DNA from 2 places in the Paenibacillus sp. BK720 genome. Region 2 is predicted to be linked to the other one. Evidence: a T-box and tRNA genes for the amino acid it is inferred to sense, from the RefSeq annotation. Region 2 holds a T-box; the other holds one or more tRNA genes.
The links. A T-box is a leader RNA that pairs with one kind of tRNA and senses whether it is charged. The one in region 2 lies ahead of FHT67_RS16195 (valine--tRNA ligase), so its partner is inferred to be a tRNA-Val.
Positions count from the first base shown of each region.

Region 1 (4,427 bases), on a different contig from region 2:
CAACCTGGATGTCAGAGTGGACAACCGTTCCCATAACAACGAGCTGATGGCTTTAAGCGATTCCTTTCAGGAGCTGTTAGGCCGTCTCCAGCAATCGATCGAAAACGAAAAGCTGGCGCTGCATGAAGAAGTGAAGGCGAGAAACTCGGCTCTTCAAGCGCAAATCGCGCCGCATTTTATTCACAATGTGTTATATTTGATTAGCATTGCCGCCCAAGAGGGCAAGAACAAAGCGGTATCCGATATGTGCAAGCATCTGTCCGATTCCTTGCGTTATATCGTGACGTCTCCCTACCAGCATGTCTCGCTGGCGGAAGAACTGGAGCATATCCGAAACTATTTGTCGCTTGTCGAGCAAAACTACGAAAACGATCTTGAATGGGAAATTATCGCCGAGGATGCAGCCGCCAATCTGATACAGCTTCCACGGCTGGTCATCCAGCCTTTCGTCGAAAACTGTATCGAGCATGCGTTTACGAATACCGATCCGCCTTGGCGCATCAAAATTCTGGTGAAGCTGTACAACGGCATTTGGGCCATCGAAATCAGCGATAACGGCGAGGGGATTGAAGCCGGCAAGATTAACGAAATCATGAATAATATTTCGAACTCCGAAGCGAGGGAGCATGAACTGCATATGCCATCAAGCTTTGGAAATATGGGGATTGTGAATACGGTGAATCGGCTTAAGCTGATGTATAAGAACCGGCTTTTTTTCAATCTGTATAATAATGCGGGAGAGGAAAAAGGTTCCACCGTGCAAATTATCGCCTCTCTCACGAAAGACTTTTACTAGAAGGAGAAGAAAGCCTATGTTTACCGCCTTGATAGCCGAAGACAGCAAGCCGATACTGCGTAATATCAAGGCGCTTCTCGAATCATCCGAACTGCCGATCCGGATCGCCGCTACGGCCTATAATGGGGAAGAGGCACTGGATTATTTGAAGAAGCAGCCCGTCGACATCCTGATTACCGATATCCGAATGCCCAAGCTGGGCGGACTTGAACTTATAGAGCAGGCTAAGAAGCTGCATTCGTCTCTAAAGGTTGTGCTCATTAGCAGCTACAGCGATTTCGAATATACGCGCAAAGCCATTAATTTGCAGGTGTTTGATTATTTGCTGAAGCCCGTCGAGCGGAGCCAGCTGATCGAGGTTATGCAGCGGATCGTTGATTCGCTCGCGGAAAAGCTGGAGTATAGCCTGGAGCCTCTAAAGGCGATTGTGCCGCCTGCCTTTCTATCCGGTTTGCGTCTTGGACCGCCATTTCATGAACAGCCGATTTCGCTGTTTCTGATTGGCAAGCAGCCTTTTACTCCGGATTCGGGCAAGTGGAAGACCGAAACGCTGCAAACGATGCTTGAGGCTATTTGCCAGCCGAGCAGCTGCTGGGTGTTTCCTGCTAAGGATTCGGGCCGTTTCCTTGTTTTTGTCCAGCCCGATATGAAGGATCGTTTCGCCACAACTCTCGCTTGGATGGAATCCGTTGAACGTCTGCTGCTAAGCGTTGGTATCGAAATCGCTATGGCGGGCCGTTTCCAGCCGGTTGATTTCAACCAGCTGCAGCCTTTATACGACAGGCTGAAGGATCTGCTCGATGAGGAAACGCTGCTGGATAAAAGAGTGCTGCTTGATACGGATTATCGCATTCCCGAGCAAACGGGGAAGGAAGACATCATCAGAGGCTTTACCGATATGATCGAACAGCGCCAATCGCAGCCATTCCTGATAAAGCTCCGCGAGTTTCTGCAAATCTCGTATAGAGAGCATGCCCGTTATCTCGATCTGGAGAGGCTTGTATCCGCGATCGGCGATGCTTTTGTTCATGCGCTGCCGAGCAGCGGGCCCGAGGAAAGGCTGGCAGCGGCAGCGGCCGTCAAGGAAATGCTGGAGCAAGGCAGCTATCAGGGTTTCTGTGAGCAATGTTTGGACTGGTGTGTCCACAGCTTTGAATTGCTGCAATCGCGCAACAGGAAAAGCGGGGAAGAGCTGTTCGAGCAGATGGATGCCTACGTCAAGCTCCATAAATTTTCGCAGCTTTCCATCAATGACCTGGCTGCCAAATTCCATGTCAGCGCGTCTTACGTGAGCCGGATCATAAAGCGTTATACGAACACAACGTTTGTCCAATATTACATGGAATTAAAGATCGAGGAAGCCTGCAAGCAGCTGCGGGCTAAGCCGGATTTGAAAATCAAGGAGCTCGCGGATGCTCTTTCCTTCAGTGACCAGCATTATTTCTCCCGCGTGTTCAAGGATCATACGGGATTAAGCCCAAGCGAGTATAAGGAGCAGCGCGTGGGCTCAGGGCATTAAAAAGCGGTGCATGGATAGTCCATGCACCGCTTTTTAAGCTATAAGAAAACCCGCAAAGCACAAGGCTTTGCGGGCTTTCTGTTCGTATGATCTGTAGTGGGCTCGAACCACTGACCCCTACCCTGTCAAGATAGTGCTCTCCCAGCTGAGCTAACAGATCGTGTAAGTGATGAATACTAATATATCAGCATCCAAATTGAATGTCAACACAATTATTACCTTTTCATAAACCCGGAAAACTGCTACGATATTTATCACATTACGGGTTAAGCTGACGGCAAGGAGCAGATGCGATGAAGGTAAGCACAAGCAATGCGGAACATTACATATGGGGGGACCGATGCGACGGCTGGCATCTGCTGAAGCAGCAGGATTTGAGCATCATCCATGAGAAAATGCCGCCGCATACGGCAGAAACGCGCCATTACCACGAGAAGTCCCAGCAGTTCTTCTTTGTGCTTGAGGGGACGGCGACGATAGAGATTGCGGGAGAGACCTTTAAGCTGGAAGCGCATGAAGGGATCCGCGTTGCCCCGCATACTCCGCATCAGATGTTCAACCAATCGGATCGAGACATTCAGTTTCTCGTCATCTCGGAGCCTACAACCAGGGGAGACAGATATCCTTCCTAATCGTGTAAATAAACCGCCATTCGTACCTGACCGTACGGATGGCGGTTTTGCTTCATCAGGAGATCGAGCTGTACATTCTGGTTCCCCGAGGCTGGTCGCCATGTTCGTCCGGTTCAAGCGTGATGCCGATGGAGTCAAAAGCAAACGAATTTTCGGATATAGGCATGGCAAGTACACCGATACCTTTATCGTCAACCCGGAAGGTGCCTGCGCTGTCCTTTTGTCCGGCATGGTTCAGCCATACCTGGTAGACGGAGCTGTCCTTGGAGGCCGGCGCGCCAAAGACGTAGACGACAAATTGCTTGTTGCTTCCGTTATCGACAATACACGCAACGGCATAGGACGAAGCGACGTCATCGGATACCGGCTTTAAGGATATTAGCTGATTGATCTGGGAGGCGGAAACGGACAACGCTTGTTCGATAGGGATAACGGCCGGAGCGCTTCGGCTGCGGTACAGCTCCACATTCCATGCCGTGCCCGCAACCAATACGGCAAGTACGGCCGCGGCAGCAGCTCCCCAGGTCAGCTTCCGGAAGGAGGAACGCGCTGCCGGTCGCGGTTGAACGGAGACGAGCGCGGCGTTCATGACCTGCTGCTTCAAATCTGCCGGCGGTTCGATCAGCTCCATATCGGAAGGGAGAGAGTCCCACACGAGCCGAAGCTCTTCAAGCTCGGACTGGCAGGCCGGACAGCCTGGAAGATGCCGTTCGAAAGCTTTCTTTTCTTTATCGGAACAAGCACCCGAAATATAGTCAAGGGCATTATGGCAAACCGTCACATTTTGCTGCTTCATGATTGCTCTCCTTCGGCCACGAGATGCCTGCGTAATATTTTTAACGTCTGATGCAGACGGTTCTTAACCGTTCCGATTGGCTGGTTATATATCGCCGCAAGCTCGCTGATGCTGTAGCCTTGCCAATAGAAATGCTCTAGCAAATGGATCTGCTGGGCGGACAAATCGCGGTAAGCGCTGCGGATCTGGTCCTTCATTTCGCTGTGAACGGCAGCCGTTTCCGGCGTGGCGGAAGCTTCGTCCGGGATTTTAGCCAGCTGCTCCGGTTCGACCTGCACGAGAGGGGCCGTGTCTCTCCGTCTTTTGCGCAGCCAGTCGGTCGTAATATTGCGGGTAATGGTCAGCAGCCAGCTGGAGAATCTGCCTTGCTCGGGATCATAGACGGATTTGGTTGTCCATAATCGCATAAATACGGCCTGGACGATTTCTTTCGCGACATTCTCGTCCTTCAGCGTCTTCCAGGCGAAGGAATACACGAGAGACGAGTAACGGTCATATAAAACGGAAAGCGCCTCGCTCTGCTTGCTCTGAATGAGCAGCATCAATTGATGATCCGTAAGCTCCCGCATACAATGGTACCTCCAAGGATAATGTAATTCTATTCTACCAAGTGTTTAAAGCCGCGCAATAATAAAGTAGAACAGGGATAACCGATTTCGGTTATCCCTTCATTTATTTTAATTA
Region 1 covers NZ_JAASRQ010000002.1:579,210-583,636, forward strand. Annotated here, with positions in the region: gene FHT67_RS09475 (sensor histidine kinase) at 1-796, shown strand, start outside; gene FHT67_RS09480 (response regulator) at 813-2,315, shown strand; tRNA gene FHT67_RS09485 (tRNA-Val) at 2,403-2,475, opposite strand; gene FHT67_RS09490 (cupin domain-containing protein) at 2,609-2,947, shown strand; gene FHT67_RS09495 (anti-sigma factor) at 3,003-3,743, opposite strand; gene FHT67_RS09500 (RNA polymerase sigma factor) at 3,740-4,312, opposite strand; gene FHT67_RS09505 (cupredoxin domain-containing protein) at 4,421-4,427, opposite strand, start outside.
Region 1: it encodes a tRNA-Val, which carries the amino acid that the T-box ahead of FHT67_RS16195 (valine--tRNA ligase) is inferred to sense. The anticodon was not compared.

Region 2 (4,427 bases):
ATTTTACTGCTGGATAGTAAAGAGGTCAAGGCGTCAGCAGATTCGCAAGAGAGAGAGAGTAACTTGCTGCCCAAGCAGGATTGCTACAATCTTTTTCAGGAGGAGAGAGAAATACATGACTGAAGCAACAAACAACGGCTCCATGTCAATCAAATCCATAATGGTACCGCTTCTCGCTATCATTGTGGGGATGTTCATGGTTATTCTGGACGGTACGGCGATGAACGTAGCGATCCCTAAGCTTCGCGAAGATTTTGGGGGAGCAAGCCTGTCGCTTATCCAATGGACCGTAACGGGCTATGCGCTTGCGCAGGCCGCCGTTATTCCGCTTGCCGGATGGTTATCCGACCGTTTCGGCGCGAAGCAGATCTATTTGACTTCCATCGTTTTGTTTACAATCGGTTCAGCGCTTTGCGCATTTGCGACTACGGCGGACCAATTGATTATTTACCGCATTATTCAAGGTCTGGGCGGCGGCATGGTTGCTCCGATTGCAATGGCCTTTACTTACCGTTTAAGCCCTCCGGGCAAACAAGGCGCCGTGATGGGCATGATCGGTATTCCGATGCTGCTCGCGCCTGCTCTTGGGCCTGTCCTTGCAGGCTGGTTGGTTGACTATGTCACCTGGCACTGGATTTTTATTATTAACATCCCTGTTGGCGCGGTAGCAGTTGTTCTTGGTCTTCGCACCTTGCCGGCTTTGGCTCGCCAAACGGTTCCGCAGCTTGATCTTCTCGGTATGATCTTTGCACCGCTTGCCTTTGCAGGCCTTGCATACGGAGTCAGCGAAGGCGGTACAGACTGGGGCTCTGCGAAAACGTTGACCGGTCTTATCGTAGGCGGCGTTTCGCTTATTATCTTTATTATCGTGGAATTGAACCGCAAACAGCCGCTTCTTGAGCTTCGCGTGTTCAAATCGGCGGACTTCTCCAAAGGAATCGTCGTTCAATGGGTATCCCAGATCGCCCTCTTTGGCACGTTGTTCCTGTTCCCATTGTTCCTGCAGACGGCCAAAGGCTACTCTGCCCTGGATACCGGCTTGATCCTGCTTCCGCAGGCTTTGGCCGCGGCGATCTGCATGCCGATTGGCGGCAAGCTGTTTGACAAGATTGGAGCTCGTCCACTTGTAATGACCGGTCTTGGCATTGTTACGATTGGCGCATTCCTGCTATCTAACATTTCAGCCGATGCAACGGTAGGCACTTATATTCTTCCGCTCATTTTACTCGGAGCGGGTATGGGCCTCTCGATGATGCCGCTTAATACGCATATTATTCAAGCAGCACCTCCTGAACTGGTTGGCCGCGTAACTTCGCTTACAAGCGCAGCCCAGCAGGTTATGACGTCCTTTGCGGTAGCGGGTCTTGCCACGATTCTGGCTAGACGCTCCGAGCATTACATGGCTTCCGAAATGGCGGCCGGAGGAATAACGAATCCTGCCGACATCACTCCCGTGATTGCTTCCCATGTGGCGACATCTTCTTACGGGGATACGTTCCTGATTCTGACGATCATCGGCGTCGTTGGCACGCTGATCGGATTCATGCTCTCGAAGCCGAAGCGCGCGGAAGGCGCAAGCGCGGAAAAAGCCGAAATGCCGATGATGATGGGTCACTAATTAGGCGTAGACGCAAGTTGACTTTCGGGGACATCTTGGATAAAATATGCTATATCTGATTTTTTTCAACATATATTGACGTTGAAGGGGAAGAGTAAGCAGCCAAGCCTCCAGAGAGCGGGACTGTAACGCTGAAAGGTACCGCAGGAATTTACTGCTTCGCTTGTCGCCCCGGAGTTGCTTGAATGAAGCGGGTACATCCGTTATTTCAAGCCGGCCGCAGCCGTTATCTGTTTGAGTGCCGTGCTTGCTTTTCCGGGGTGCGGAACAAAGGTGGTACCACGGAAGATAACCTTTCGTCCTTTGCTATAAGGGCGGAAGGTTTTTTTGTATTTCTATCCATGCAATGACAAGAATGGTAATGCTTACGAAATGAAATTTTATTCACAATTTTTAGAGCAAATGCTTGCGAAGCATGAATTACCACAGTGGTTAATGGTTTACCTTGGTAAGGCAATTCATTTTAGGAGGATGTAAAGATGTCAGACAAGACAACGATGCCGACGACTTATGATCCGAAGGCAGCCGAGCAGAAATGGTACGATTTCTGGCAGCAGGGGCAATTTTTCAAGGCGGGCCAACGCCCGGACGCAAAGCCTTTTACGATCGTAATCCCGCCGCCAAACGTTACGGGGATGCTTCATATCGGGCATGCGCTAGATTTCACCCTTCAAGATATTATTATCCGCACCAAACGGATGCAGGGCTTTGACACGCTGTGGCTGCCTGGCACGGACCATGCGGGTATTGCGACTCAAACCAAGGTGGAGCAGAAGCTGCGCGAGCAGGGGCTGAGCCGTTACGACCTTGGCCGCGAGAAGTTCCTGGAGCAGGTATGGGACTGGAAAGAGCTTTATGCGGGCACCATTCGCGAGCAATGGGGCAAAATGGGACTGTCTCTAGACTATTCCCGCGAACGTTTTACATTGGATGAAGGTTTGTCCAAGGCGGTTCGCGAGGTATTCGTCCGTTTGCACGAGAAGGGTCTTATCTACCGCGGCAAAAAGATTATTAACTGGGACCCGGCTGCGCGTACGGCCTTGTCCGATATTGAAGTAGAGTACAAAGAGCTGAACGGCCACCTGTACCATCTCCAGTATCCGCTTAAGAACGGCAGCGGGCATATTACCGTTGCGACAACGCGTCCGGAAACGATGCTTGGCGATACGGCCGTAGCGGTTCATCCGGAAGACGAGCGTTACAAGCATCTGATTGGCCAAATGCTCGTACTGCCGGTTGTTGGCCGCGAAATTCCGATTATTGCCGACGAATACGTGGAGAAGGACTTCGGTTCCGGCGCGGTGAAAATTACGCCGGCGCATGATCCGAATGACTTCGAGGTTGGCTTGCGCCATGACCTTCCGCAAATCATCGTCATGGACGAGACAGGCACCATGAACGAGCACGCGGGTCCTTATCAAGGCCTCGACCGTGCGGACTGCCGCAAGAAGCTGGTGAAGGACCTGCAGGAGCAAGGCGTTTGCATCCGCATCGAGGACCACGTGCACCAAGTCGGCCACAGCGAGCGCAGCGGCGCGGTTGTTGAGCCGTATTTGTCGACGCAATGGTTCGTCGCGATGAAGCCGCTGGCTGAACGCGCGATCGAAGCGCAAAAATCCGGCAAAGGCGTTAACTTTGTGCCGGACCGCTTCGAAAAAATTTATTTGAACTGGATCGAGAATGTACGCGACTGGTGTATCTCCCGTCAGCTGTGGTGGGGCCACCGGATTCCGGCATGGTACTGCGAAGCCTGCGGCGAGATGCATGTTGCCCGCGAGGACGTAACTGCCTGCCCGGCCTGCGGAAGCACATCGCTCCGTCAGGATGAAGACGTTCTGGATACCTGGTTCAGTTCCGGGCTCTGGCCGTTCTCCACGCTAGGCTGGCCGGAAGAAACGGAAGACTTCAAACGTTACTACCCGACGGATGTTCTTGTAACGGGCTATGACATCGTTTATTTCTGGGTTGCGCGCATGATCTTTACAGCGCTTGAGTTTACGGATCAAATTCCGTTCAAGGACGTGCTGATGCATGGTCTCGTCCGCGACGCGGAAGGCCGCAAAATGTCCAAATCGCTTGGCAACGGCGTTGACCCGCTTGACGTAATCGAGAATTACGGAGCCGATGCGATGCGTTACATGATCTCGACAGGCAGCACGCCGGGACAGGATTTGCGCTTCCGGATCGAGAAGGTCGAGCAGGCCCGCAACTTTGCAAACAAAATTTGGAACGCCTCCCGTTTCGCCCTGATGAACCTTGAAGGCTTTACGGCTTCCGATATCGATATCAAGAGTAATCTCGGTACGGCTGAGCGCTGGATCCTTCATCGTCTGAACGAAACGGTGCGCGAGGCTACCCGTCTGATCGACAGCTACGAGTTTGGAGAAACCGGCCGCATTTTGTACAACTTCATTTGGGATGATCTGTGCGACTGGTATATCGAATTTGCGAAGCTTAATCTGTACGGCACCGACGAGCAGGCCAAGCAAGCTACGCAGTCGGTTCTGGCTTACGTACTTGACCGTACGCAGCGCTTGATTCATCCGTTTATGCCTTATATCAGCGAAGAGATCTGGCAGCATCTGCCGCATGAAGGCGAGTCGATTACCGTAGCCGCTTGGCCGGTATACGACGAGGCTCTTGAAGCGCCGGAAGCGGTCAAAGAGATGGAGCTTCTCATGGACATTATCCGTGCGGTTCGCAACGTTCGCGCGGAAGTAAATGTTCCGATGAGCAAGAAGGTTGAGCTGATGATCAAGCCTTCCGGCGAAGCGGAGGCGGCGATAGTCAGCCGCAACGAAGAATTTAT
Region 2 covers NZ_JAASRQ010000004.1:122,389-126,815, reverse strand. Annotated here, with positions in the region: gene FHT67_RS16200 (MDR family MFS transporter) at 116-1,618, shown strand; T-box leader at 1,691-1,925, shown strand; gene FHT67_RS16195 (valine--tRNA ligase) at 2,098-4,427, shown strand, end outside.